DNA from 3 places in the Methylobacterium sp. E-025 genome. Region 1 is predicted to be linked to each of the others. Evidence: riboswitches for the same ligand, from Rfam matches in the RefSeq annotation. Region 1 holds a riboswitch; each other region holds the start of a gene.
What was found. Region 1 has a riboswitch for cobalamin ahead of MKK64_RS15010 (TonB-dependent receptor). Riboswitches for the same ligand answer to the same signal wherever they lie in the genome.
Positions count from the first base shown of each region.

Region 2: it holds a riboswitch for cobalamin, as region 1 does, so the genes downstream of both, MKK64_RS13880 (TonB-dependent receptor) here and MKK64_RS15010 (TonB-dependent receptor) in region 1, are expected to answer to the same signal.
Region 3: it holds a riboswitch for cobalamin, as region 1 does, so the genes downstream of both, MKK64_RS01395 (CbtB-domain containing protein) here and MKK64_RS15010 (TonB-dependent receptor) in region 1, are expected to answer to the same signal.

Region 1 covers NZ_JAKSYR010000109.1:55,734-65,110, forward strand. Annotated here, with positions in the region: gene MKK64_RS14985 (TonB-dependent receptor family protein) at 1-818, opposite strand, end outside; gene MKK64_RS14990 (DUF2946 family protein) at 883-1,251, opposite strand; gene MKK64_RS14995 (SCO family protein) at 1,248-1,865, opposite strand; gene MKK64_RS15000 (copper chaperone PCu(A)C) at 1,855-2,367, opposite strand; gene MKK64_RS15005 (hypothetical protein) at 2,608-2,976, opposite strand; gene MKK64_RS15010 (TonB-dependent receptor) at 3,080-5,233, opposite strand; cobalamin riboswitch at 5,352-5,566, opposite strand; gene MKK64_RS15015 (DUF2778 domain-containing protein) at 5,635-6,789, opposite strand; gene MKK64_RS15020 (hypothetical protein) at 7,151-7,504, shown strand; gene MKK64_RS15025 (mannose-1-phosphate guanylyltransferase/mannose-6-phosphate isomerase) at 7,580-9,004, opposite strand; gene MKK64_RS15030 (alkaline phosphatase family protein) at 9,162-9,377, opposite strand, start outside.
Region 2 covers NZ_JAKSYR010000102.1:336,670-346,046, forward strand. Annotated here, with positions in the region: gene MKK64_RS13850 (glycosyltransferase family 87 protein) at 1-1,139, opposite strand, end outside; gene aroB (3-dehydroquinate synthase) at 1,221-2,339, opposite strand; gene MKK64_RS13860 (shikimate kinase) at 2,347-2,952, opposite strand; gene MKK64_RS28265 (histidine kinase) at 3,291-3,443, shown strand; gene MKK64_RS13870 (site-specific tyrosine recombinase XerD) at 3,440-4,426, shown strand; gene MKK64_RS13875 (App1 family protein) at 4,488-5,723, shown strand; cobalamin riboswitch at 5,808-6,016, shown strand; gene MKK64_RS13880 (TonB-dependent receptor) at 6,310-8,523, shown strand; gene MKK64_RS13885 (PepSY domain-containing protein) at 8,525-9,377, shown strand, end outside.
Region 3 covers NZ_JAKSYR010000021.1:76,480-85,856, forward strand. Annotated here, with positions in the region: gene cobG (precorrin-3B synthase) at 1-33, opposite strand, end outside; gene cobN (cobaltochelatase subunit CobN) at 30-3,410, opposite strand; gene MKK64_RS01375 (Uma2 family endonuclease) at 3,418-4,026, opposite strand; gene cobW (cobalamin biosynthesis protein CobW) at 4,084-5,118, opposite strand; gene MKK64_RS01385 (DUF1636 family protein) at 5,137-5,505, opposite strand; gene MKK64_RS01390 (CbtA family protein) at 5,498-6,247, opposite strand; gene MKK64_RS01395 (CbtB-domain containing protein) at 6,270-6,446, opposite strand; cobalamin riboswitch at 6,483-6,764, opposite strand; gene cobU (bifunctional adenosylcobinamide kinase/adenosylcobinamide-phosphate guanylyltransferase) at 6,832-7,359, shown strand; gene cobO (cob(I)yrinic acid a,c-diamide adenosyltransferase) at 7,356-7,958, shown strand; gene MKK64_RS01410 (cobyric acid synthase) at 7,993-9,377, shown strand, end outside.

The DNA.
Region 1 (9,377 bases):
CGGGCGGCGAGGTCCGCGTGCAGGTCGTTGTTGATCACCTTGAGGGTGAAGCGGTTGTCCGGCGTCGGGGTGTAGCTCGCCAGCAGGTCGATGGTCTGCGTGTCGTAGGACGAATGGTCCTGGTAGCCGTTGGCGCGCACGTCGCTGGAGAACAGGCTGATCTCGAACGGGCCGCTGACGCCGCCGACCGTGAAGGAGGTGCTGAGATAGCCGAAGCTGCCGGCATCGGTGCCGATCTCGTAGCCGTTGATCTCGCGGCCGGTGCGGGTGCGGAAGGCCAGCGCGCCGCCCGTGGCGTAGTTGCCGAACAGGGCCGATTGCGGCCCGCGGAACACGTCGATGCGGGAATAGGCCCGCGGGTCGGAGAGGTCGAAGCGCGCGGCGCCGTCGGGCTGGGTCAGGACGAAGCCGTCCTCCAGCACCACCGTGTTCTTGATCACGCCGGTGGAGCGGGCGTTGTTGCCGCGGATCGAGATGATCACGTCGCGCCCGCCGTTGCCCTGGCGCACGGTGACGCCGGGGCTGTTGGCGAGCACCGCGCCGACGCTCGTCGCCGGCCGGTTCTCGATCGTGTCGCGCCGCCCGATCCCGGTCACGACCTGCCCGACCGGATGCTCGATGACGCTGGGCGCCGAGCCCTGCGGCGCGGCGACGCCGAAGGGAATGCCGGCCGCCGGTGCCGGCCCGTCGCGCTCGCCGACCACCGAGAGCTCGGAGAGCGTGACGCTCTCCTGTGCCTGTGCCTGCGCGACGGCGAGCGGGCTGGCGGACAGGAGGAGGAGGCCGGCACGCAGCCGGAGCTTGGGCAGGAAGGGCATCGGGCGGGCTCGTCTGATCGGGAGGCAGGCGGGATCGGCCCGCCGGAAGAGGTTCGCGATTCGATCAGAGCAGGGTCGGCGGTGCCCTCGGCCGGCCGGCGATCCGGGGGCGATGCGGGGTGCGGGCGGGCGGCGGGGTCGGCCAGGCGACGGGCGACCAGCGCAGGACCCGCGCCGCCGGCTGCGGTGCGGCGACGACCGACGCGGCGAGCCCCACGGCGCAGAGCGGGCAGGCGTGGCAGCCGGGAACGAGCGGAGCCGGCTCCCCCGCGGCGTCGGCTACGCCGGCATGGCCGCAGATCGCCGACAGGCCGAGCGGCGCGGCGTCGGGCGCCATCCGCAGGGCGGCGAGCGGCACGATCGACTGCGCCCAGATCGCCAGCAGGATCAGCGCGGTGCCGAGGGCGCCGACGCGCTTCGCCCGACCCGTCACAGGACGGCCTGGATCTGCCGGAGGGCGAGCCCGTGCCCGGCCGCGAGATCGAGCGGGCCGACGAAGCCGCCGTTCCGGTCCATCAGGTAGACCATCAGCGTGTGCTCCAGGGTGTAGTCGCCCCCCGGCAGCGGGACCTTCTTGGAGAAGACGCGGTAGGACCGCGCCACCCGGTCGATCTCCTCGCGGGTCCCGGTCAGCCCCGTGATCGAATCGCTGAACGAGCCCATGTAGTCGCGCAGCACCGCGGCGGCGTCGCGCTCGGGATCGAGGGTGATGTAGTAGGCGCCGATGTCGCCGCCGGCCTTGTGCAGGTCGTCGATCAGGTTGGAGAGGTCGGCCAGCGTCGTCGGGCAGACGTTCGGGCAGCGGGTGAACCCGAAGAACACCAGGAAGGGCCGGCCGGCCAGCGTCGCCGAATCGAGGATCCCGCCCTTGGACGATTGCAGCCGGAACGGGCCGCCGACCACCGACATCGCCGGCTTGGCGGGCCCGCGCGGCAGCATCGCCACGACGCCCCCGGCGATGCCGAGGATGCCGACGAGCACCGCCGCGAGGATGCCGTAGCCCGCCCGGCGCTGGGCCGGCGTGACGGGCGGCGGATCAATGGGCATGATCGTGGCCGCCGGCCGCCCCTTGCGCGCCCTCGGGGGCCTTCGCGCCGATCGCCTCCACCGCGAACTCGACCGGGACGGTCCCCGCCTTCTCGAACCGCAGCGTGCCCTTGACGCGCTCGCCCTTCTTCAAGGGCGCCGTCAGGTCGACGAACATCATGTGGTAGCCGCCGGGCGCCAGCGTCACCGTGGCACCGGGGGCGATGACCAGGCCGCCCGGGACCGGAGCCATCTTCATCACGGTGCCGTCCATCGTCATCGAATGGATCTCGACGTGGTCCGCCCCGGTCACCGTGGCGCCGAGCAGCGTGTCCGGCGCGGTGCCGGTGTTGGTGACGCTGAGGTAGCCGCCGCCGACCTTGGCGCCGTTCGGGGTCGCCCGCGTCCAGGGATGGGCGATCGCGAGCGCGCCGGCCTTGTACTCGTGGGCGCCGGCCGGGACCGCGAGCAGCGCGAGGGCGACGAGGGAGCCGGTCGCGCGGCGACGGAACAGCTTGGACATGGCAACTCTCCTGAAGGGGGCGGTGTCGGTCGCGGCCGCGGGCGGCCGGGCGGTTGGGCGGTTGGGGGACGGCGTCCCGGGCATGCCGGCTCGCGCGATCGCGAGGGGCCGAGCGACGGCGATGCGGCAGGCTGCATCGGTCGATGCGGGCCGAGGCCTTCCCGGAGCACGGCTTTCGGCGCGCAACCGTGAGGCAGGGCGCGACGCCGCGTTCCGGCTGGGCGGCGGCCGGGCGGTGGATCAGGCGGCGGGTGGGGCGCGTGCGCCGGCGCCGATGCCCGGCGGAGCGCGGGCGGCGGCGGCGAGGACGGGACGCCACGGAACGTCGACGGCCGGGGGAGCGGACCGGGCGACCGCGACGGCCGCCGGAACCGGCACGTCCGCCATCGGCATCGCCTGCGCGGCCGTGCAGCATGCCAGGTGGTCGCCGTGATGGGGCGCGTCGGCCGGGCCCTGCCCGTCCGCGCCGGATTCCTGCAGGCAGAGCGCGTGCGCCGGGTCGAGGGTGCGCACGCCCGTCATCCCGCCGAGGACGGCCTGCAGGGCGAGCGCGTAGAGCGCGGTCACGGCGATGACCGCGCGGCAGACCCGCCAATCTGGCCGCCACATGCGCATGCCCCACGCCTAGGGCGCCGGCCGCCGCCCCGTCAATGCGGCAGAACCGTGCGAGGCCGTTTTCGCCGGGCCTGCCGCTCGGATCGAGGGCCGCCGCTCAGAACCGCCCGGCCAGCGTCAGCCGCACGGCGGTGGGCTCGACCGGGTGGAAGTGCCGGTCGGCGACGCCGTCGGCCGGTTCGCCCGGCAGGCGCGAGATATAGTAGTAGGTGATCTGGTCCGACTTGGCGTTGGTCAGGTTCAGCACGTCGAGTGACAGGCTGAGGCCGTTGTTGAAATGGTAGCCGACGCGGCCGTTGAGCAGCGCCGTCGGCTTCGAGCGCACGGAATTGTCCTCGATCAGCGGGCGCGGGCCGAAGTAGCGCAGCCGCATCGCGCCGAACCAGCCGAGGCCCTCGCCGAAGGTGAACCCGGCCGACGCGATCGTGGTCGGCGCCTCGGGGATGCGGTTGCCGACCGGGTCGACGTCGGAGAAGCGGGCATTGGTGACGGTGAGGTCCCCCTCCAGCCTCAGCCACGGCGTCACCGCGTAGCGGTTGGTCCACTCGATGCCGAAGCGGCGGCTCGGCCGGCTCGGCTCCGTCGTGCCGGTGTCGCCCTGGAACAGGTTCTCCGACGCGAAATCGAGGCGGAACAGGGCCAATGCGGTCTCCAGCCCGGCGATCGAGCGGTTGCGGATGCCGACCTCGTAGCCGGTCGAGGGCACGAGGAAGGGCGAGCGCGCGATGTTGAAGAGGGGGCTCGCCGGGTCGACCGTCGCGGTCACGCCGCGCACGTCGTTCGAGTGGAAGCCGCCGCCGTAGTTCACGTAGAGCTCGGTGTCGAACCACGGCCCCAGCACCAGCCCGAGCTTCGGGTTGACGATGCCGTCCCGTGCCTTGCCGGAATTGGCCGCCGTGTCGGAGACCACGTCGCCGTAGTAGCCGTCGGCCCGGAAGCCGACGCTGGTGCGCAGCCAGTCGGTCCAGCGCACGCGGTTGTCGACGTAGAACGCCCCGCTCGCCTCCAGCACCCGGTCGTCGAGGACGCCCGTGCGGAACTGGCGGTTCGCGGTGTTGAACAGCCCGACGCGGATCGCGTCGGTGCGGGTCTGCACCCCGATCTCGTTCTCCATCGGATGCCCGAACAGGTCGCCCTGGAAGACGTGGCTCACCTCGCCGCCGCCGAGGATGCGCTGGTCGAGCTGGTGGAACTGGTCTCCGTTGACTGGATCGTTGAGGAAGTAGGTGAAGTCGTTGAACAGGTTGAGCTGCGAGCGGATGACGTAGGCCGAGGCCCGCGTGACGCCGGTGTCGTCGGTCATGCTCCAGCGGCCCGAGAGCGAGAACCGGCTGCTGTCGCCGCCATCGGTCGGGTTCAGGGTGCCGAAGCGGCCGATGATCCCCTCCGACACCGCGCGCGACGCGATCTGGTTGGTCGCGGCCCAGCGGCTGGCATAGGCCATGCCGGTGACCGAGAACCCGTCGAGCGCCGTGCCCTGGCTGTAGCGCACCACGCCGTTCACCTTGCGCAGCGCGTCCGGCACGTCCCACGGGCCGTCGTAGACCTGCGCCTCGCCCGCCACGAGCAGGTTGCCCTGGCCGAGGGGGGCCGAGGCGATGGTCAGCGCCCGCGCGTAGCCGAAGCTGCCGAACGAGGTCAGCGCGACGTTCTTGGCGACGGTGTCGAGGTAGTCGATCCGTACCGAGCCGGCCGAGGCGAAGTCGCCGTCGCGGACGAAGTACGGCCCCTTGTGGAACGCCACCGCGCCGACGAGCTCGGGGATCAGGAAGTTGATGTCGGCGTAGCCCTGGCCGTGCGCGTGCGTGCGCATGTTCACCGGCATCCCGTCGACCTCGATCGCGATGTCGGTGCCGTGGTCGAGGTTGAAGCCGCGCAGGAAGAACTGGTTGGCCTTACCCTCCCCCGAATGCTGGGTGACGATTAGGCCGGGCACGGATTCGAGCACCTCGCCCGGCCGCGTGATCGGGCGGCTGTTGATCTCGGCGCCGGAAACGATGCCGGCGCTCGCCGCATCCACCGTCCGAAGCGCCCCGCCGGCGCCGATGGTGCCGCCGACGTAGCCGGCGCTCGCCGCAGCCCCGGCGGCGGGCCTGGGATCGTCGGCCGTCACGGAGATCTCGGCGAGGTTCGCCTCGGCCTCCCCGGCGGCGGGGCGCGCCAGCGCGGCCGGGCCCGAGAGGGCGGCGACGCAGGCGAGAGCGAGCAGGGTTGGCGTTCGGAAGACGAGCGGGGACTGGGACGCGGACACGGGACCTCGGGCGACGCGGACGTGGCACGTCACCGCGAACGAGGCCGATCCACCGCTCCGTCCGTCGGACGGCCGGGGGCTTCGACACCCGCCGGAACACCCCGCCCGACGCGCTTCGCGTGTGACCACGACTGACGGCAGGTCTCCTGGCTCGCGGGTCATCGCCCGCCACCGTCTTCCCGGATGCGGCGCATCCAGTGACGTCCAGTGGTGGAAGGCTCGCCGCTTACAGTTGCGGGGGCAGCCGCGGCTTCGGGCAAGGCCTCGTCGGGCCCTCCCCTCACCGCGTTCCCTTTTGATCCTCGATGAGGAACCGTCGCGTGCAGGTTGCGTCGGGCGGCGCCGGCCCGTCAATCCGGCTTTCGGACGCCGTCGCCGGGTGTGGCCGATCGGTGACGGCGTCAGCGGCTCGCGGCGAAGCGGGCCGGGCCGTCGCCGCGGCCGGTCACCACGACGAGGCGGCGGATCTCCCCGCGCAGGAACGCCTGCAGGAAGCGGTCGTAGTTGCGGAAGGACACGCAGCCGTTCGAGGCGCCGCTCGGCCCGAGCATGTAGGTGTGGGCCAGCAGCCCGTCGCGGCCGTGGATCGCGGCGGCGCCGCCCACCGGGTTGAGGCGGATCGCCCGCACGCCGTGGAACAAAGCCTCGCGCTCGGTGAGGTCGTAGGTGCCCGGCGGGGTCGAGCCGCGCATGCGCAGGTGCACGAAGTCGGGATGGTCCATGCTGGCGCCGAGGCCGGAATGGGCTTCCAGCACCTCGCCGTTCGGCAGCCGGACGGTGCGGGCGGTGATGTCGTAGATCGCCGTGCCGGCGCCCGCGTCGGGGCTGGGGAACAGGCGGCCGCGCGACCGCTCCAGCCCGGGGCTCTCGAGGGCGGCGTAGGCCAAAGCCGGGCCCGGGTCCTTCCGCGCGGCGAAGAGCTCCTCGAAGAACGACGGCGTCTCGGCGGTGGGCGCCGGGACCGCCTCGGGCACCCGGCGCGGGGCGCGGCGCAGGGCGAGGCGCTGCGGCACGGGGGCGGCGATCAGGTCCGCCGGGCGGGCGACCGGCAGCGGCACGATCTGGGCCTGCCGCACGACCTCGGTGTCCCGCAGGACCTGGGTAACCCGCAGGACCTGCGTGTCCCGTAAGACCTGGTTTGCCCGCAGGGCCCGCACCTGCTCCACGACCTGGGCCTGCCGGCCGGTCTCCGCCGGGGGCGCGGCCTCCGTCGAACGCGGCTCGGCGGCCGCGAGCGTCGCGACCGGCGGGGCGAAACGCGGCTCGGGCGGCGTGAGCGCGGCGCCGAGGGGCGCGCCCTGACGGTCCGCGCCGGCCTCCGGGCCCAGCATCGGCCGGGGATCGAACAGGGCCGCGAGGGCGGTCGACCCGGTGCTGCGGGCCTGGAGGCTCGCGACCTGCGGCACCGGCTCGGTCCCGCCGCCCGGCGGCACGCCCTCGAGGGTGACGAGGCAGAGCAGGGCGGCGAGCGTGTTGCGAAGGATCGGGTGGCGGCGTGCCCGCCGGCGGCGGACGGGACGCGTGAGGCCGCAGGAGGAGCGCGGGTGATGAGGCATGCGGACTCGACTCGAAGGCGACCCGGTGCCCGCAGCCGCGCAGCGTCCGGCCCTCGCCCGCGACGGATCGGCGGGCGGCGGGCCGGCCGATGGGGTCGGCCGTGCGGGGATCGAGAGAACTGCGACTGATCCGTATTGGGCGCGCGTTTGGTTAATCCGCCCCTAAGCCGCCGGCCGACGCGTGCGGATCGCGCGCGAAAACCCGCGAGACCCGTGCGCCGGCGCGGCGATGATCGGCAGCGTCTCGCTCGACCCGCTCGACCCGCGCGGCGCGGGGATAAGCGGGGGCATGCGCATGCACGCGAACGTGTTGCCGCTTCGTTCTTGCCGAGCCGGCCCCGAATCGGCGATACCGTCGCGCATGCGGATGCCCGTCCTCGCTGTCCTCCTGTCCCTGAACGCCCTGCCCTGCGCGGCTGCGCAGGCGCCGCGGGCGGCCGACCCGGCGGCGCTGGAGCAGGCGTGGCGCGACTGCGTGCGGGAAGCCTATGCGCACCAGCCGCCGGCCCAGGGGCGCGCCGGCTCGCAGCGCAACGCCCTCGACGAATGCAAGGAGCGCGAGGACGCCGTCGTCGCGGCGCTGATGGCCGCCCGCGACGTCGAGGCCGGACGCGATGCCCGCTCGCTCCCGGCCCGTGCCCGCGCCTGGGCGGCCTCGGTCGCCGCCTACGTCGTCGACCCGGTCTCGTCCTGGATCGCGATGCTGCGCAACTGAGCGCCGGCAATTCCCGCGCCGACGGCGGCCGGGTCGTTCAGAGGATCGGATGCATCTGCCGGGCGCGCCGGCGCGTCACCGCCCGTAGACGTCCTCGACGCGGATGATGTCGTCCTCGCCGGTATAGGAGCCGACCTGGACCTCGATCAGCTCGAGCGGGATCCTGCCGGGGTTGGTCAGGCGGTGCAGCGAGCCGATCGGCAGGTACACCGCCTCGTTCTCGTGCACGAGGACCAGGCGCTCGCCCAGCGTCACCTCCGCCGTGCCCTTCACCACCACCCAGTGCTCGGCGCGGTGGAAATGCTTCTGCAGCGACAGGCGCCCGCCCGGCGTCACCATGATGCGCTTGACCTGGAAGCGCTCGCCGATGTCGACGCGCTGGTACCAGCCCCAGGGCCGGTACATCCGCCGGTGCGCGTCGGCCTCCGGATGGGCCCGGGCCCGCAGCACCCCGACCAGCTCCTTGACCCGGCCCGACTGGGCCTTCGAGGCGACCAGCACCGCGTCGGGGGTGGCCACCACCACCACGTCGTCGAGGCCGACCACCGTGGTCAGCCCATCGCCCTCGCTGTGCACCAGGCTGTTGCGCGTGCCCAGGAGCTCGACCCGGCCGCGCACCGCGTTGCCGGCGGCGTCCTGCGGCAGCACCTGCCAGACCGCGTCCCAGGTGCCGACGTCCGACCACGGGAACGACACCGGCAGCACGCCGGCGCGCGTCGTGCGCTCCATGACGGCATAGTCGATCGAGATCTTGGGCGCCTGCCCGAACGCCGCCGCGTCCAGGCGCACGAAGTCGAGGTCGACGCCGGCCCGCTCCAGCGCCGCGCGGGCGGCGGAGAGCACCGCGGGCGCGTGCGCCTCGAGCTCGGCCAGCATCAGGTCGGCCCGGAACAGGAAGTAGCCCGAGTTCCACAGGGCGCCCTCCGCGATCAGCGCGGCGGCGCCCTCCGCATCCGGCTTCTCGACGAAGCGCGCCACCGCGAAGGCGCCCTCGGCCTCCGGCAGCGCCCCCCCGCGGCGGATGTAGCCGTAATCGGTCGCCGGGCGCGTCGGCTCGATGCCGAGCGTCATGGTGTAGCCGGCCCGCGCGCCGACCGCCGCCGTGCGCACGGCGGCGGCGAAGGCCGGCACGTCGCCGATCACGTGGTCGGCGGCCATGATCAGCACCACCGCCTCCGGGTCTGCCTTGGCCGCGTGCAAGGCCGCCACCGCCACGGCGGCGGCCGAGTCGCGCCCCTCCGGCTCCAGGATGATGTCGGCGGACATCCCAGCCTGGGCCAGCTGCTCGGCGACGATGAAGCGCGACTCGGCCGCCGCGATCACCGCCGGCCGGGCGAAGACCGCCGCGTCGCCCACCCGCCGCGCGGTGGCCTGGAACGTCGACTCCGACGCGTCCACCAGCCGCGCGAACTGCTTGGGCATGCTCTCGCGCGATACCGGCCACAGCCGCGTGCCCGAGCCGCCGCACAGGATCACGGGCAGGATGCGGACGGTGCTCATCGGACGACTCCTGTTCCTGGGACCGGGCCGCACGGCCCGGTCTCGGCGAACCCACGGTAGCGCCCGCGCCGCCGCGAGGCGACTCGATGCCGGTCCGGCCGGCCGCGAATCCGTCGTGATGGCAAACGCCCGGCATCGGGCGCCTCGGCCGGCGGCCTCACTCTAGCCCGAACGTCCGCCCCGGGAACCCGGCCGCATCGAAGTAGCGCTGGTCCCCGACCTGCTGGAAGCGCAGCACCGTGGTCAGGCCCGCCGGCGACGGTTCCGAGCGGAGCGTGCCGGCCTGCGCCTGCGGCACCGGCGCCTCCCGCATCGCCTCCCGCATCGGGCGGCCGATCAGGCGGCCCTTGGCGGGGATCTCGAGCTTGAGCAG
Region 2 (9,377 bases), on a different contig from region 1:
ATCGCCGGGCGCAGCAGCGCGACGAAGGGGGCGGCGAGCATCAACGCCCGCTCACGGTCGTGCAGGCCGCCGGCGCGGTGGGCGGCGATCGCGAGGAGGATCGTCGCCGGAACCAGAGGGACGAGGTCGTAGACCGGCACGTAGGGCGAGACCATCGGAGCCGCAGCGAGCAGCGTCGCGGCGCGCAGGCCGAGGTCGCCGTTGCCGGCCCAGACCCGCCAGGCGACCGCGAGCGCCGCGAGGCTCGCGCCGATCTGCAGCGTCCAGGCCGCCGCGAACGAGCCGCCGGCCAGCCGGACCGCGCCGAAGGCGCTGGCGTTGAGATCGAGGCCGGCGCCGGCCTCCTGCAGGATGATCCGGTTGGTCTCCGACAGGCTCGCGACGAAGGCCTGCCACGGCGCGAGCCCGAACAGGACGACCGAGGCGAGACACAGGGCCAGTGCCGTGGCGAGGCAGGCGGCGAGCGCCTGTCGGCGGCCCGTCATGAGCAGCAGGAACGGCGCCAGCGCTGCGAGTTGCGGCTTGTAGGCGACGAGCCCGAAGCAGAGACCGGCGAGCCAGGGCCGCCGGTCGACCAGCATCGCTCCGAGCGTCAGCAATCCAGCGGTGACGAGGCCGTTCTGGCCGTAGGCGAGATTGCAGAGCACCAGCGGGTGCGCGAGCCCGATCAGCACCGCGTCGCGCCGCCCGGTCGCACGGTGGAGCGCAGCGGCGAAGATCGCGAGCGAGAGGGTGATCCAGACGAGGAAGGCCCCTTGCGGGCTCAGCAACGCGAGGGGGGACGCCGCCAGAAGGAACACCGGCGGGTAATGCCACGCGAACCGGCATTCCGGCCCGAAGGCCGCAGCGAGGTTCTGAAGGTGCACCGGCAGGTCGTAGGCCTCCGTCGCGCGTCCGCCCAGCGACGTCCGGCCGACCACCCAGACCTGGGCGAGATCGCTGCCCATCACGTCGCCGAGCCAGTTGTGGCGCGGATCGGGACCGGTGCCGAAGGCGAGGTAGGCCAGCGCCAGGATCGTCGGAACCAGGAACGCGGCGGCCAGGCGCGCGAAACGGAGCAGGCCGGCATCGTCGGCGAGACGTTCCCGCAGGCTGGCCGCGAAGCGCTCCGACGCGCTGACACCCTGCGACGCGCCCATGGTCCGACCCGCATCCTGGCCGAGCGCCAGCGCGGCGACGATAGGGCCGCGAGGTTCCGCCGCGGTTAATGCGGGTCGGGCTCAGCCGGCCCGCAGCTCGTCCTGCAGGAAGGCGCGCACCGCGTCCCGCTCGATTCCCGGCGCGATGAAGCTCCGGCCGATGCCGCGGGCGAGGATGAAGGTCAGCGCGCCGTCCTTCACCTTCTTGTCCTGCGCCATCGCGTCGAGCAGCGCGTCGGCGTCGCCGCAGCCGCCGAGCACGGCCTGGAGGGTGGTCGGCAGGCCGGCGAGCGCGAGGTGGTTGGCGACGCGGCCCGCATCCTGGCCCGCGCACAGGCCGAGACGGGCCGAGAAGCGGAACGCCAGCGCCAGCCCGATCGCGACGCCCTCGCCGTGGACGAGGCGGGCCGACTCGTAGCCGGTGAGGCGTTCCAGCGCGTGGCCGAAGGTGTGGCCGAGATTCAAGAGGGCGCGCTCGCCGTCCTCGCGCTCGTCGCGGACGACGACGCCGGCCTTGGCGCGGCAGCAGATCGCCACCGCCTCGTCGCGCTCCGGCCCGCCGGAGAAGATCCCGCGCCAATGGGCCTCGCACCAGTCGAAGAAGCCGGCATCGCCGATCAGCCCGTACTTGGCGACCTCGGCGTAGCCCGCCCGCATCTCGCGCTCCGAGAGCGTGTCGAGGGTCGCGGTGTCGGCGAGCACGAGGCGGGGCTGGTGGAAGGCGCCGATCAGGTTCTTGCCCAGCGGCGAATTGATCCCGGTCTTGCCGCCGACCGAGGAATCGACCTGGGCGAGCAGGCTCGTCGGCACCTGCACGAAGCGCACGCCGCGCCGCAGGGTCGCCGCGGCGAAGCCCGCGAGATCGCCGACGACGCCGCCGCCGAGGGCGACCACGAGGTCGCCGCGCTCGACCTTGTGGGCGAGCAGGCCGTCGCAGACCGACGCGTAGGTCGCGTAGGATTTCGAGGCCTCGCCCGGCGCCACCGCGACGAGTGCGGAGCGCAGGCCCGCTTCCTCCAGGCTCCTCCGCAGGGCGTCGCCGTAGAGCGCCGCGACGGTCTCGTCGCTGACGATCACCGCCGCCTTGCCGCCCAGCGCCGCCACGCGCGCGCCGGCGCCGGCGATGAGGCCGCGCCCGATCAGGATGTCGTAGTCGCGGCCCCGGTCGAGGGGGACGTGGACGGCGAGGGGCTCGGTCATGACAGCTTCACTGCGCGGCGACCGCGCGGCTCTCGTCCGGCGGGTTGAGGTAGGCGTCGAGGGCTTCGAGCACGTCCTGCACGACGCGGTCGTGGGCGACGTCGCGGGACAGCGCGGTCACGTCGGAGGCGGCATAGACCGGATGGCGCAGGTCCATCAGGTCGCGCATGGTCCGCTCGGGATCCTCGGTCTGGAGCAGCGGGCGGTTGCCGCGCTTGCGCACCCGCCGCATCAGCACGTCGAGCTCGGCCTTGAGCCAGACCGACACGCCCGATTCCGCGATTCGCGCGCGGGTCGACTCGCGCATGAACGCGCCGCCGCCGGTGGCCAGGACCAGCGGCCCCGCCCGCAGCAGGCGCGAGATCACGCGCTCCTCGCCGTCGCGAAAGCTCGGCTCGCCGTAGATCGCGAAGATGTCGGGGATGGTCAGGCCCGCGGCCGCCTCGATCTCGATGTCGGCGTCCTTGAAGATCAGGCCGAGCCGGCTCGCGAGGCGGCGGCCGACAGTGCTCTTGCCCGCTCCCATCAGGCCCACGAGCACGATCGAGCGCGAGCCGAGGGCCCGGCGCAGGCGCGCTTCGATCGGATCGCCCATCGGCTCGGGCGTGGTCATCGGGCGGGGCTCGGCATGGACGGCAAAGGGCGGGTCGGCGACGGGGCTGGAAGCGGGTGCGGCGGTGTCCCGGGTCTTATACCAAGTCTGCGGGGTTATCACCCATGCGGTCGGGCCCGCGGCCGCCGCCCCCTGAAATCTCGGAAAGGTCCCGGAGACAGCATGGAGCCGGCCCGATGCGCCGGCCCATCGTCGCGGCGAGACGGGCGCAGGATGTGGCCTTCCGGGCCTTGCCAGCGCGGCGGCGGCATGGTGCAACCCGGGTCGCCGCGGCGCAAAACTTAAGTCCCCGCTGCGCCCTGCTCCATCGCGTCCGCGTGCCCCGAGGTTCGACCGCTGTGCCGACCCTATTCCGTTTCTTCGCCACCCTCGCGATCCTGGCCGGCCTCGTCTTCGCCGGCATGTTCGCGCTCGCGACCTTCGTGACGCCGACGCCGCGGGAAATGAGCGTGACCATCCCCGCCTCGAAGCTCCAGCCGGGCGGCCGGTGAGGGAGGAGCGTCCGCCCGAGGCCGAGCGGCGGACGCCGCCCGAGATCGCGGCCTACCTCGACATGCTGGCCGCCGAGCGCGGAGCGGCGAAGAACACCCTCGAAGCCTACCGGCGCGATCTCGACGACTACTTCGGTCACCTCGCCGACGAGGGCCTCGACCTCGCCGAGATCGAGGCGGCGGACCTCCGCGCCTACGTCGCCTCCCTCGAGCCGCGTGGCCTGAAGCCGGCCTCCGCCGCCCGGCGGCTCTCCTGCATCCGCGGCTTCCACAAGTTCCTCTACGCGGAAGGGCTGGCCGAATCCGATCCGAGCGCGCCGCTCACCGGCCCGCGCCGCGGCCGCGCGCTGCCGAAGGTGCTGTCGGTCGCCGAAGTCGACCGGCTGCTCGCGACGGCGCGCGCACAGATCGATGCGGCGGTCGAGGCCGAGGCACCGGGCCAGGCGCGGCGGGCGCAGCGGATGCTGTGCCTGCTCGAGCTGCTCTACGCCACGGGCCTGCGCGTCTCCGAGCTGATCGCGCTTCCGCGCTCGGCCGCCTCGACCCGCGAGCGCTACCTCGTGGTGCGGGGAAAGGGTGGGCGCGAACGGCTCGTGCCGCTCACCGAGCTGGCGCGCGACGCGATGCGCCGGCACCTCGCCGCCTCGCCGAGCGATGCGCCGTGGCTGTTTCCCGCCGACAGCGAGAGCGGCCATCTCACCCGGCAGGCCTTCGCCCGCGACCTGAAGGCGGCGGCGGAGGCTGCGGGCCTGCGCGCCGACAAGGTCAGCCCGCACGTGCTGCGCCACGCCTTCGCCAGTCACCTGCTGCACAACGGCGCCGACCTGCGGATCGTGCAGGAGCTGCTCGGCCACGCCGACATCTCGACGACGCAGATCTACACGCACGTCCTCGACGACCGCCTGAAGAGCATGGTCCGCGACCTGCATCCGCTGATGGACGAGCCCTCCGGCCCCGACGGCGCACCGGAGGTGCAGCCGTGAGGGCTCCGATCCGCCGCTTGCGGCGTTGACCGGCTCAGGCGACGGAAGCGGGCGATCGGCGATGGGAGTGCGTTTGCGGCGTTGGAGGAAGGGCGCGGTCCGGGCGCTGAAGCTCGTCGCCCGCCCGGTCCGCCGGGCGCAGGGGCGCGGCGGCATCGTCATCGAGCCCTATCGCGGCTACGGCTCCGCCGACGAGATCTTCCTGATCGGCCGCATCTTCCGCCAATCCCACCCCGATACGGCACCGGGCGACGAGAGCCTGCGCGCGCAGCTGCGGGACATCGCCCGGCGGATCGCGCGGCGGGCGCTGAAGGACGCCGCCGTCACCGCCCGCTTCGGCGGCGCGCAGGCGCGGGTCGAGACCGACCGCGACGGCTACTTCCGCGTCCATCTCAGCCCGGAGGCGTTGCCCGCGGGCGACCATGGCTGGCACGACGTCGACCTCACGCTCGAGGCGGAGCCGCCGGTGCGGGCGCGGGGGCAGGTGTTCGTGCCGCCGGGCGCCACCGGTTGCGTCGTCGTCAGCGACATCGACGACACGGTGATGCGCACGGGCGTCGCCAACAAGGCCAAGATGCTGTGGCGGCTGTTCGTGGAGGATGCCGAGAACCGCGTCGCCTTCCCCGGCGTCGCCGCGCTCTACCGGGCCCTCTACGTCGGCCCGGACGGCATCGAGGCCAACCCGATGCTCTACGTCTCGCGCGCGCCGTGGGGCCTGTACGAGATGCTGTCGGAGTTCTTCACGATCCACGGCATCCCGGTGGGCCCGATCCTGTTCCTGCGCGAATGGGGCCTGTCGTGGAAGCACCCCCTCCCCCGCCGGGCGGAGGATCACAAGCGCGCCCTGATCGTCCACATGCTGTCGCTGTATCGCGACCTGCCCTTCGTGCTGATCGGCGACAGCGGGCAGCACGATCCGGAGGTCTACGGCCGGCTCGTCGCCGACCATCCGGGCCGGGTGAAGGCGGTCTACATCCGCAACGTGTCGCGGGACGCCGACCGCATACGCGAGATCGAGGCGCTGGCGCAGGTCGTCGCGGCCGCCGGGAGCCACCTCGTCATCGCCGCCGACAGCACCGCCATCGCCCGGCACGCGGCGAGCCTCGGCCTGATCGCACCGGGCGCGGTCGCCCTGGTGGCGGACGAGCACGCGGCCGGCGGCGAGCCGGCGGAGCTGACCGCGGAGACCGCCCTGCCGGGCGACCTCGGCTCCGTCCTCGGCGGCGCCGGAGGAACCTTGCCGCCGAGCGTCGTCGTCGAGGCGTCGGCGCAGGACGGATCGCATGTCTCGACCTAGCGCCACCGTGCGCGCCGTCGCTGTCGCCGCCGGGTCACACTTCACAGGAGCGTGCTTCCGGCCGTTGACTCTTCGGGACCGCGGAAGCCACTTGGCGGGGACGGTTCCCCTCGGGGATCAAAAGGGAACGCGGTGAGGACGAGGCTCCGAGGAGCCTTTCCGATGCCGCGGCTGCCCCCGCAACTGTAAGCGGCGAGCCTCCATCAACACGTCACTGGGTCACGGCGCCTGGGAAGACGATGAGGGGCAGCGACCCGCGAGCCAGGAGACCTGCCGTCAGTCGTGGTCACACGCGAAACGCGTCGGGCGGGGTGCCTCGACGGGTGTCGAGACGCATGGGCCCGCGCGGCGCATGCGGGGCGGCCTCGTTCGCGGTGACGTGCCACCACACGCGTCCGCACGTCCCTTCCATGCCCTTGCCGACCGCGAGACCCGCGCCGAACGACGCACAGGAAGCCGCCCGGCATCCGTGCGCCGGCGGCCGAGCCGCGTTCGGCCGATCGCCTAATTGTAACATTGTTACATTCGATGTAGATCGAGGGTCGGGCAGGCCGTCGCGTCGCGCCGATAGAGCCGAATCCGATCCATGCTCGTTCTTCTGCAAACCGCTCGTTCCCTCGGGCGCGCGACGCGCTGCCTGCTCCTCGCCGGCACGGCGCTCGTCATCCTCGCTGCGCCGCGAGAGGCCGGCGCGCAGCCGGTCGCCGGCGAATCGGCGAGCGTCGTGCTCGACACCCTCACGGTCGCGGGCGACGGCGTCGGCTTGAGCCGCGCCGCGCCGGTCGGCCTCAACCTGCGCACGCCCGACCGCGGCGCGAGCCGCCTCGGCCTCACGCCGCTGGAGACCCCCGGCAGCGTCGACGTCATCTCCGGCGAGACCGCGCGGCTGCGCGGCCAGGACACGATCGCGGACGCCGTGACGCAGAACGCCACCGGCATCACCACCATCGCCTCGCCGGGCAACGGCAACGGCGCCTTCACCAGCCGCGGGTTCTCGGGGCCGAACTCGATCCAGCAGCTCTACGACGGCACGCGGCTGTTCGTCGGCGCCAACACGGTGACCTTCCCGTTCGACACCTGGAACGTCGAGCGCATCGAGGTGCTGCGCGGGCCGGCCTCCGTGCTCTACGGCGACGGGGCGATCGGCGGCGTCATCAACGTGGTGACGAAGAAGCCGACCTTCATGCCCATCAACGTGGTGCGGGCCGGCGTCGGATCGGACGGGATCGCGCGGCTCGCCCTCGATTCCGGCGGCCCGATCGGCGACGCGGTGGCCTATCGCCTCAACGTCAGCGGCAACCGCGCCGGCGGCTGGATCAGCCCGGACGGCGACTTCCGCAACCTCGCGGTCTCGGGCGCGATCCTGCTCCAGGCCACGCCCGACCTCGCCTTCACCCTGAGCCACGACCTCGGCTATCAGGAGCCGGCGCGCTACTGGGGCACGCCGCTGGTTGACGGGCGCATCCCGGATTTCATCCGGTTCAAGAACTACAACGTCCGCGACGCCAAGATCACCTGGGCGGACAACTGGACCCAGCTCAAGACGGAGTGGACGCCCACCGCCGACATCACGGTGCGCAACACCGCCTACCGGCTGCAGAGCAGGCGCCACTGGCTCGACGTCGAGACCTACAGCTTCAACCGATCGACGCGATTGGTCGACCGGAGCGACTACACCGAAATCTACCACCAGCAGGAACAGCTCGGGAACCGGTTCGACGCCGCGTTCAAGGGCACGCTGTTCGGCTTCCGCAACGAGTTCCTGGCCGGCTTCGACGTGAACCACATCGATTTTCGGCACACCAACAACTTCTCGACCGTCGGATCGGGCCTCGTCACCAGCGTCCCGCTGACGGATTACGACCCGGGCTCGTTCCCGCTGAACGGCCGCGCCAGCCCGGCCTACGCGACGAGCACAGACCAGGCCTCGGTCTTCGCCGAGGACCGGCTGATCCTCACCGACCAGCTCTCGTTCCTGTCCGGCGTCCGGTTCGACGCCTCGACCCTGCAGCGCGAGAACCTGATGAGCAACGCGCAGTTCGAGAAGTCCTTCCAGGGCCTCGGCTACCGCTTCGGGCTGGTGTTCAACCCGACGCCGGACACCGCGCTCTATGCGCAGGTCGCCACCGCCACGGACCCGGTGAACAGCCTGATCACGCTGTCGCAATCGCTGGCCGGCTTCAAGCTCTCCACCGGCGAGCAGGTCGAGCTCGGCGCCAAGGGCGTGTTCTGGGACGGCCGAGGCGAGTGGACGCTCGCCGGCTACCGCATCGTCAAGGACAACCTGATCTCGGCGGTGCCGGGCCAGCCGAACGTCTCGACGCAGGTCGGCCGGCAATCCTCCTACGGGGTCGAGGCGGCGCTCTCGCTGCAGGTCACGCCGCTCTGGCGGGTCGACGCGAACCTCGCCCTGCTGCACGCGCAGTACGATTCCTTCGACCAGGCCGTGAACGGCGCGACGATTTCGTACGCCGGCAACCGGCCGATCGACGTGCCCGAGCGGGTCGCCAACCTCTGGCTCAATTACGCCTTCGCGCCGACCTGGGAAGCACGGGTCGGGTTCCAGTACGTCGGCGAGGTGTTCAGCGATTTCGGCAACACCGCGCGACGCCCGGCCTACGGGCTGGTCAACCTCGGCCTCGACCATCAGGTCACGCCGGCCTCGCGCCTGTCCTTCCGCGTCTTCAACCTGTTCGACAAGGTCTACGCGATCAGCGGAAACGCGGTGGACGGGGTCGGCAAAAACTGGCTCCTCGGGCGCCCGCGCTCGTTGGAGGTCGCCTTCACGACGGCGTTCTGAGATGGCCTCCGCAGCGCGCATGCTCGCCAAGCTCGCTAAGCTCGGCAAGACGGGGAAGCGGTGGCTGCATCTCGGCCATCGCTGGCTCGGCATCGTCACGGGGCTGTTCTTCACGACGTGGTTCGTGAGCGGCGTGGTGATGATGTACGTCGCCTACCCGTCGCTGACCGAGCCCGAGCGCCGGGCCGGGCTGCCCGCGATCGCCTGGGACGCGGTGCGGGTCTCGCCGGACGCGGCATTGGCCGACGAGCCCGGCTTTCCCCGGGCGCTGAGCCTGTCGATGCGGGGGGCCGAGCCGGTCTACCAGGTCGCGCGTTGGGACGGGTCCCGCCGCGCCGTCTCCGCGGTCGACGGCCGGGCGATCGGCCCCGCGTCACCGGACGAGGCCCTCGCTATCGCCGGCCACGATCCGCGCAGCCTGCGCCCGGCCTACCGCGACACGCTCGCCTACGATCTGTGGACGGTGCACCAGCGCTACGATGCGGTGCGCCCGCTCCACCGCATCGCGCTCGGCGATGCGGACGGCACCGAGCTCTACGTCTCGCAGCTGACCGGTGTCGTGGTGCTCGACACCACGGCGCACGAGCGGTTCTGGAACTGGTTCGGCGCCGTCCCGCACTGGCTCTACGTCGCGCCGCTGCGGGCGCAGGCGGCGCTGTGGCGCACGGTGATCGTGTGGGTCTCGGGGATCGCGATGGTCGGGGCCGTCACCGGGTTCGTGCTCGGGCTCCTGCGGATGCGGATCGCCCGACGCTATCGCTCCGGCGCGGTGACGCCCTATCGCGGCCTCGCGCGCTGGCATCATCTCGGCGGCCTGATCGGCGGGCTCGCGCTGTTGAGCTTCATCGTCAGCG
Region 3 (9,377 bases), on a different contig from region 1:
GGCATCCGGCAGGACGCGACGCGGCGCGCTCATTCCGCCGCCTGCGGCATCAATTCGTCGGCCGGCATCGCATTGCGCCGGCTGGTCCAGAGACCGCGGGCGCGGGCCTCGTCGAACCGCTCCAGGATCGCCCGCGTCGCCGCGGGATTGGCGGTGCGCAACGCGTCGAAGGTCTCGGCATCGGCGATCCAGGCGCCGTAGAGCCGGTCGAAGTCGGCATCCGTCACCGCGTCGGTGGTCGCGGCCAGCACGAACACCGCATCAAGCCCTTGAGCGAGTTCCTGGGCGCCGCGATAGCCGTGCCGCAGCTGTCCGGCGATCCAGCGCGGGTTCGCGAGCCGGGCGCGGACGAGGCGGGCGGCGTCCTCGCGGGCGGTGCGCACCTTCGGCGTCTCCGGCCTCGCGGCATCGAGGCTGTAGAGGGTCGGCGTGCCGCCCCCCAAGGCGGCCGCGGCGGCGAACCCGCCCATCGCATCGGCGGCGGCATCGCCGTCGAACAGGTCCCGTTCGGCCACGTCGAAGGCGTGGAGATAGGCGTCGGCCTGCGCCACCCGCTGAGCGAAGCCGGCATCCGCACCCTCCGCGTCGCCGTAGGCATGGGTGCTCGCCGCGAGATAGGCGCGCCCGAGATCGCCGCGCTCGGCCCATGCGCCGTCGAGCGCCGTCTCGGCGGCGCCGGCGCCATAGCGGCCGGGGGCGGCGCCGAAGATGCGAGCCTGGCCCTCGCCACGGCGGCGGGCTGCGGCAAGGGGGTTCTCGTCGTCCTCCTCCTCGCGCTGCGCCACGGCCCGTGCGGCGCGGTCGAGGAGGGCGAGGGTGTCCGGGAAGGTGTCGCGGAACGCGCCCGAGACGCGGCAGGTCACGTCGATGCGCGGCCGGTCGAGCAGGGCGAGCGGCAGCACCTCGAAGCCGGTGACGCGGGTGGTCGCGTGGTCCCAGGTCGGGCGGACGCCCATGAGAGCGAGGGCATGTGCCACGTCCTCGCCGCCGGTGCGCAGCGTCGGCGAGGCCCACAGGTCCATGACGATCCGGGCGGGATACTCGCCCTCGTCCTGAAGGTGGCGCAGGACGATGGCGGCAGCGGCCTTCTCGCCGAGCAGCGTCGCCGCGCGGGTCGGCAGCGAACGCGGATCGAGCGTCGTCAGGTTGCGGCCGGTCGGCATCACGTCGGTGCGCCCGCGCGAGGGCGATCCGGATGGGCCCGGCGGCACGAATCGGCCGTCGAGGGCGGCGAGCACCCCCGCCCGTTCGGCCTGCGCGCTCGCGACGACCGCGCTCGGCGCGCCGTCCGGTGCGCGGCCGAAGACATGGAGCCCGTCGCGGAACGCGGTCTCGCCGAGGTCGCACAGGTGCGCGTCGAGCGCCGCGAGCGCGTCCGGCATCGGCGTGTCGGCGTCGATTCCGGCGCCCGCCAGCAGCCCGGCCGCCTCGGCATCGTCGAGGATGGCGCGCGCGATCAGCGTCGCGCGGCGCGGGTCGAGGACGCTCGCGGCACTGTACTCCTCGACGAGCTCGCGCAGGCGCGCCGCCTCCGGCTCGAGGCCGCCGGCCTCGATCGCCGGCGTCAGGTGCCCCAGGGCGACGCCGCCGAGGCGGCGCTTCAGCGGGGCCGCCTCGCCGGGATCGTCGACGATGAACGGATAGACCACGGGCAGGGCGCCGATCGCCCGCGCGGGCCAGCATGCGGGCGCGAGCGCGACGGCCTTGCCGGGCAGCCATTCGGTGGTGCCGTGGGTGCCGAGATGGACCAGGGCGTCGAAATGCCGGCGCAGGCCGAGATGGAACGCGAGGTAGGCGTGCGTCGGCGGCTCGTCGGGATCGTGGTACCCGGCCTTGCGGTCGTCCGACCGGCCGCGGTCGGGCTGGAGGAAGATCGCGATACGGCCTGACGCGTCGTCTTCCCCTTCCCCCGCTGCGGGGGGAGGGGGCGTGTCGCCCCCGGCATCCACCATCCGAAAGCGGAACGCGCCGTCGCGGCACGTCGGGTCGGCTTCGGGTTCGCCCCAGCGTTCGATCAGCGCCTCGCGCGAATCTTCCGGTAGCGTCGCGAGCCAATCCGCGTAATCGGGCAGCGGGATCGCGAAGTCCGGCGCACCGTCCGTCAACGCCTGCATGAGGGCGGCGGCCTCCGGCAGCGATGGGCCCGCGTAGCCGGCCGCCGCGAGGTCCGACACGATCGCGCGCGCGCTTTCCGGCGTGTCGAGGCCGACGGCGAAGCCGGCGCGGCCGCCGCGGGACGGGTAGTCGGAGAGGACCAAGGCGATCCGGCGATGCGCGCGCGGCGTCGCGGCCAGGCGCAGCCAAGCGGCGGCACGGTCGGCGAGCGCCGCGATGCCGGCCGCGTAGGGCACCGCGCGGCGCTCGGCGTAGCCGTCGGCCGCGTCCGTTTCCTGCTTGAACGAGATCGGGAAGCCCGAGAGGCGGCCGTCGAATTCCGGCAGGGCCACCTGCATGGCGAGGTCGGCCGCGTTCATGCCCCGTGCCGACGCCTCCCAGGCCTCCTGCAGGCTGCCGACGGTGAAGGCCTGCAGCACCGGGCAATCGGCCGCGTCGAGGACGAACCCGGCATCCTCGCGCGCCGAAAAGGCGGTGGCGGCGACGATCAGGTCGGGTTTCCGCGCGTGGATCGCCGCGCGCACCGCGTCGACCGCCTCCGCATCCTTGAGGCTCGCCACCGCCAGGGTCAGCGTTCCGATGCCCCGCTCACGGAGGGCGGCCGCCAGCGCGTTGGCGGGTGCGCCGTCGCCGCCGAGAGCCGCCGAGCGGTAGACCAGGATCAGCGCGTGCGGCGCAGCCGCGCCGGGCGCGCCGAGGCCGAGCGGCGAGGCGCCGAGCGAGAGCGCCGCGTCGAGGCCGAGCGGTCCGCAGCCCGGGCACCATGCGAAGCCGCGCGGCAAGGTCTCGGGCGGCTCGACGGTGGTCGGGACGCCGATCTCGGCCGCGAGGCGCCCGAGCATGCGGCGCAGGTTCTCGGGGCCTCCGGCGCGGAAATATCCGTCGAGCACCGGCGCGAGGTCGGGCGCGGTCGAGAGCTCGGCGAGCCGCGGGTCGGGCCGGTCGCAGCCGGGCAGGATCACCAGCGGGATGCCGGCGGCCCGTGCGACGGCGGCGCAGCGCTCGACGCCGTAGCGCCAGTAGTCGAGGCCGCCGAGGCAGCGGATCACGACGATCCTCGCCTTCGCCACCACGGTCTCGACGTAGAGATCGACCGACATCGGGTGGCGCAGGCGCGACAGCTTGGCCAGGCGCAGCGACGGGAAGCCCGGGCCGCAGGCCGCGTGGGCATTGGCGACGCCGAGCAGGTCGGAATCCGTAAACGACAGGAACACGACGTCGCCAGGCTGTTGCCCGAGATCGACCGCCGCCTCGCCGTCGTCGAGGCTCACCGTATCGATGCGGATCAGGTGCATGCGATGGTCAGCCTGCGGAGCCGCCCGGCTCGTCGGGGACGAGGCGGGGCCGGCTCGGAAACGCGACGCCGTCGTAGATCTCGGCCGCGGGCATGGCGATCCCGAACGCCAAGAGCGGGACCGTCGCGTCGAGCCCGAGAAGACGGGTCTCAGCCCAATGCCGGTCCGGATCACGCGTCCAGAGGCGGAGTTCCGCCGCATTGGGTTCCACCAGCAGGATATGCTCCAGGTCGGCCATCGTGCGGTACTCGCCGAGCTTCTCGAACGCATCGAAGTCGCGCGTGCTCGGCGACAGCACCTCGACGACCAGCCGCGGCTGCGCCGCCTTCAGCGCGTTCGGATCGCGGGATCCGCAATCGACCCCGATATCGGGGCGCCGGATCTGGCCGGGCAGCGTTTCGACGCTGCCGTCCCCGGTGAACGGACGGCATCCGCTTCCGCGTAGGGCCGTGCGCAACCATGCGAGGATGTTCACGACGATGTCGTCGTGAACGTTGCGCGCCCCGGCCATCATCCGCACCGGCACGCCGCCGACGAGCTCGTACCGCTCCGCTTGGGCTTCCTGCCAGGCGAAGAACGCATCGATGCTCATCGGCTCAAGTCGGCGGTCCAGCATCCCGGAATCTGCGGTGATCGTGAAAACGCGCAGTGTAGCCTGTGCGGCGGACAACCCCTAGCCGGCGAGCGCTTCGGCGACCGCGCCCTGGTCGAAGCCCTTCAGGCCGATCACCACCAGCGTGCCGTCGCGGGGCTCGGCCGCCGTCCAGGGACGGTCGAAATGATGGGTGATGCGGCGGCCGACGCCCTGCACCACGAGGCGCATCGGCTTGCCCTCGACGGCGCAGAAGCCCTTGATGCGCAGGACGCCCTCGGTCTCGGCCGCCTTCTCGACGCGGGCGGCGAGGTCGGCGGCGGTGATCGCCGTGCGGACCGGGAGCGCCACGGTCTCGAAGTCGTCGTGGTCGTGATCCTCGCCCGCGCCGTGATGCGAGGGGCGCGCGTCGAGGTCGTCCTCGGCGGCGGCCTGGAGGCCGAGCAGCACCCGCGGGTCGATCTTGCCGTGGGCGGTCTCGACCACCTTCACCGCGCGGGGAAGCTGGCGCTTCACCTCGGCCCGCACCTGCGCGAGGCCGGCGGCGTCGAGAAGATCCGCCTTGTTGAGCACGACGAGGTCGGCGCAGAGGAGCTGGTCCTCGAACACCTCCTCGAGCGGGTTGTCGTGGTCCACCGCCGTATCGGCGGCGCGCTGGTTGGCCAGAGCCTCGGGGTCCTCGGCGAAGGCGCCCGACGCGACCGCCGGCCCGTCCACGACCGCGACGACGCCGTCGACGGTCACTCGCGAGCGGATCGCCGGCCACTGGAACGCCTGGACCAGGGGCTTGGGCAGGGCGAGGCCGGACGTCTCGATCAGGATGTGCTCGGGCGGGTTCGGGCGATCGAGAAGAGCCGTCATCGCCGGCACGAAGTCGTCCGCGACGGTGCAGCAGATGCAGCCGTTGGGAAGCTCGACGATCGAATCCTCGGTGCAGCCCTCGATGCCGCAGGCGGCGAGGAACGACTTGTCGAAGCCGATGTCGCCGAACTCGTTGACGAGGATCGCGAGCCGGCGCCCGCCGGCATTCTCGACCGCGTGGCGCACCAGCGTTGTCTTGCCGGCCCCGAGGAAGCCGGTGACGATGGTGCAGGGGATCTTCTGGACGATGCTCATGGGGATCTCGCCGATGGCTCAGGCCGCGCGCGGCGGAAACGGAGGGATGCGGGCGACGACGCCCTTGCGGAATTCCTGCGGCCTCTGCTTCCACGGCACGATCCCGTCAGGCGTGCCGGCGTAGAGGCCGACGCCGTCGAGAATGATGCGTGCGGAATCCGCCGGGTCGAGGTCGCCGTAGACGTAGGTCCAGCGATCCTCCGCCGCCACGGCGACGGTGCAGGGCCGCTTGCAGACCGACAGGCACTCGACCGCTTCGATCGTCACGCCGTCGGGGGCGGGAAGCGCACGCAACGCGTCGAAGAGGCGGGCGCCCGCGCGCGGGCCGTCCGGTGCATCGCTCTCCATCCGGCAGGTGGTGCAGACGTAGAGGATCGTGTCAGCCACGGGCGCCTGCCGCGGCCTTCGGGCCGAAGGTCTGCCAGGCGCGCCCGAAGGCCAAGCCGATCACCGCCCAGAACACGAAGGCGATGGCGAGCGAGCGCGCGGCGAACTGCGCGGCGAGGCCGGCGGGAAGCTCGGACGGCGTCGCCGCCACCTCCGGCGCACCGGCCAGATGCGGAGCGACGATGAGCACGATTCCGCCGAGGATGGTGATCGGCACCCGGCGGATCGCGATGAGATAGATCCCCATCGCGGTGGCCGACGCCGTCATCACCCACCAGACCTGGCGGGCGGCCAGCGGGGCCGCCTCGCTGCCGGGCAGCTCGGGCGGCAGGCCCAGAGCCGGCGCGAGCGCCACGGCGAGGAAGCCGGCGACCGCGAAGGCGAGCCCGCGCTCGGGCGACGGCTCGCGGCCGGTGGCCAGCATCACCGCGCCAAGGAGCAGGGCGTAGCCGATCCCGCCGACGAGGGTCGCGAGCCCGGTGAACAGCATGCGCGGCAGGCCGGCGGCCGGCTGCCATTCCGGCTCGGCCTTGGTGTCGTGGTCGTGCCCGGCATGGGCGAGCACGATCGGCAGGCGCCCGGCCAGCGGGGCCGCCGAGGCGGCGGCGCCGGGAGCGGCCTGGGTCTCGTAGCGCTCGGCGGCGATGATCAGCGGCGAGGTGAGCGCGAGCTCGAGCCCCGTCACGAGGACGGCCGCGAGGAAGCCGGCGGCGAGCGCCGCCGACAGGAGCCGGATGAGCATGGGAACGCCTGGGTTCAGGCGGTCAATGGCAGGGGAAGTTCTGCGTGTGCCGGAAGTCGTGCGCCGCGTTGTGCAGCGCCGAGGCCGGCGAGAAGCCGGCGAGGAACACGAGCCCGAGGCCGAGCATGGCGGCGGCGACGATGGCGACGAAGCCCTCGTTCGCGCGGGTGCCGGTCTGGGTGAGGGTCTGGGTGGTCATGTCGACAACATCTCCGGCCGCCCCGCCGGCGGCGTTCGAGAAAGCGCGGGGGACGGCAGGTCTCCTGGCTCGCGGATCGCAGCGCCTGCCGCCTTCCCGAAACATCGGTGGCCGAGGGCAGGAGCTGAGGGCTCCCACGGCGATCCGGGCTTCGATCCGCAACGCAGTCCCATCTTGGACAGGTCGGTTCAACGAAGCCTGGATCGCTGTGGGGACCCTGGCCGCTTACAGTTGCGGGGGCAGCCGCGGCATCGGGTTTCCCCTCACCGCATTCCCTTTTCACCCCGTCTCCGGGGCACCGTCGCGTCCAGCCATAGCCTGTCCGGTCTCCCCGCACAACGGAGGCTTTGACGGGCGCACAGGGGTTGGGGCATGGGTTCCAGCCATGCAGCAGGCCGCGCCTCGGACGACCCTCGTGCTCGGCGGTGCGCGCTCGGGCAAGAGCGCCTACGCCGAGAGGTTGATCGAGGCGGTGCCGGGCCCGTGGCTCTACCTCGCCACGGCACAGGCCTGGGACGACGAGATGCGCGCGCGCATCGCCCGCCACAGAGCGCGGCGCTCCGGCGACTGGATCACTCGGGACGTGCCGAACGCTTTGGCCGCCGCGATCGCCGAGGCGCCGGGGCCGGTGCTGGTCGATTGCCTGACCTTGTGGCTGACGAACCTGCTGCTTGCCGATGCCGACCTCGACGCCGAGACGGCGGCGCTCCGCAGTGCCTGCCGGGAAGCGCGCGGGCCGCTCGTCCTCGTGTCGAACGAGGTGGGCCTCGGGATCGTGCCCGACAATGCGCTCGCCCGCCGCTTCCGCGATGCGGCCGGACGCCTCCACCAGAGCCTCGCGGCCGAGTGCGACCGCGTCGTGCTGACGGTCGCCGGGCTGCCGCTCGTTATCAAACCGCAGGGAACGCCATGACCGACGACGCCGAACGCCATCGCGAGAAGATGGAGAAGCGCAAGGCGGTGCAGGACGCCGAGGTCGCGGCCAAGACGATCGAGAAGGGCCTGCTCATCGTCAACACCGGACCCGGCAAGGGCAAGACCACGGCGGCGCTGGGCCTGGCGCTGCGCATGCTGGGGCGCGGACACCGGGTCGGCGTGGTGCAGTTCATCAAGGGCGCGTGGGACACCGGCGAGGCGCATGCGCTGAGGACGTTCGGCGACCGGGTCGCGTGGCACGCGATGGGCGAAGGCTTCACCTGGGAGACGCAGGACAAGGCCCGCGACATTGCCGCCTGCCTCAACGCCTGGAACCGGGCGACCGACCTGATGGCCGACCCAAGCCTCCGTCTCCTGATCCTCGACGAGCTCAACATCGCGCTGCGCTACGACTACCTCGATCTCGACGCGGTGGTGGCCACCCTGAAAAGCCGTCGCCCGGACCTGCACGTCGTCGTCACCGGCCGCAACGCCAAGCCGGCGCTGATCGAGGCGGCTGACCTCGTCACCGAGATGGGCAGCGTGAAGCACCACTTCGCGGCCGGCGTGAAGGCGCAGGAGGGGATCGAGTTTTGATGGAATGGTCCCTTCAGCCGTGACCCGAAGCCTAATGATCCAGGGCACCGGCTCGGACGTCGGCAAGTCGCTGATCGTTGCCGGGCTCGCGCGCGCCTTCACCCGACGCGGGCTTCGGGTGCGCCCGTTCAAGCCGCAGAACATGTCGAACAACGCCGCCGTCACAGCGGATGGCGGCGAGATCGGGCGGGCGCAGGCGCTGCAGGCGCGGGCGGCCGGCGTCGCGCCGTCGATCCACATGAACCCGGTGCTGCTCAAGCCCCAGACCGAGGTCGGCGCCCAGGTGGTGGTGCAGGGCCGCATGGTCGCGACGGTGAAGGCGCGCGACTACCAGGCGTGGAAACCGCGCCTGCTGGAGGCGGTGCTCGACAGCTTCAACCGCCTGAGGACGCAGGCCGACCTGATTCTCGTCGAGGGTGCGGGCTCGGCATCCGAGGTCAACCTGCGCGCCGGCGACATCGCCAACATGGGGTTCGCCCGCGCGACGGATACGCCGGTGGTGCTGCTCGGCGACATCGACCGCGGCGGGGTCATCGCCAGCCTCGTCGGCACCAAGGCGGTGATCGATCCCGACGACGCCGCGATGATCGTCGGCTTCCTGGTCAACCGCTTCCGCGGCGACCCGAGCCTGTTCTCCGACGGCATGGACCTGATCGCGCGCCACACCGGCTGGGCCAGCCTCGGCCTGATCCCGCACTTTCCCGAGGCGGCGCGCCTGCCGGCCGAGGACGTGCTCGGGCTCGTCGGGTCCGCCGGCCCGGCGGCGACGCGCATCGCGGTGCCGGTGTTTCCGCGGATCGCCAACTTCGACGACCTCGATCCGCTGCGGGCCGAGCCCGCGGTGGAGGTGGTGCTGGTCCGCCCGGGCGAGGCGATCCCGGGCGATGCCGCCCTGGTGCTGCTGCCGGGCTCGAAGACCACGATCGACGATCTCGAATTCGTCCGGGCGCAGGGCTGGGACGTGGACCTGCATGCGCATCTACGCCGCGGCGGCCGGGTGCTCGGCCTGTGCGGCGGATACCAGATGCTCGGGCGGACGCTGTCCGATCCGGACGGCATCGAGGGCGAGGCGCGGACCGTGCCCGGCCTCGGGCTGCTCGCCGTCGACACGGTGATGACGCCGTTGAAGCGGCTCGAAGCCGTCTCCGGCACCAGTCTGCCCGACGGCATGCCGTTCACCGGCTACGAGATGCATGTCGGCGACACCACCGGCGCCGACGCGGAACGGCCGCTGCTGCGCCTCGCCGACGGACGCGCCGACGGTGCGGTGTCCGCCGACGGCCTGGTGTCCGGCACCTACGTCCACGGCCTGTTCGCCGACGACCGCCAGCGTGCCGCATGGCTCGCCCGCCTCGGCGCACGATCCGACGGCGCCTCCTACGAGGCCGGCATCGAGCGGGTGCTCGATGCCCTTGCGGC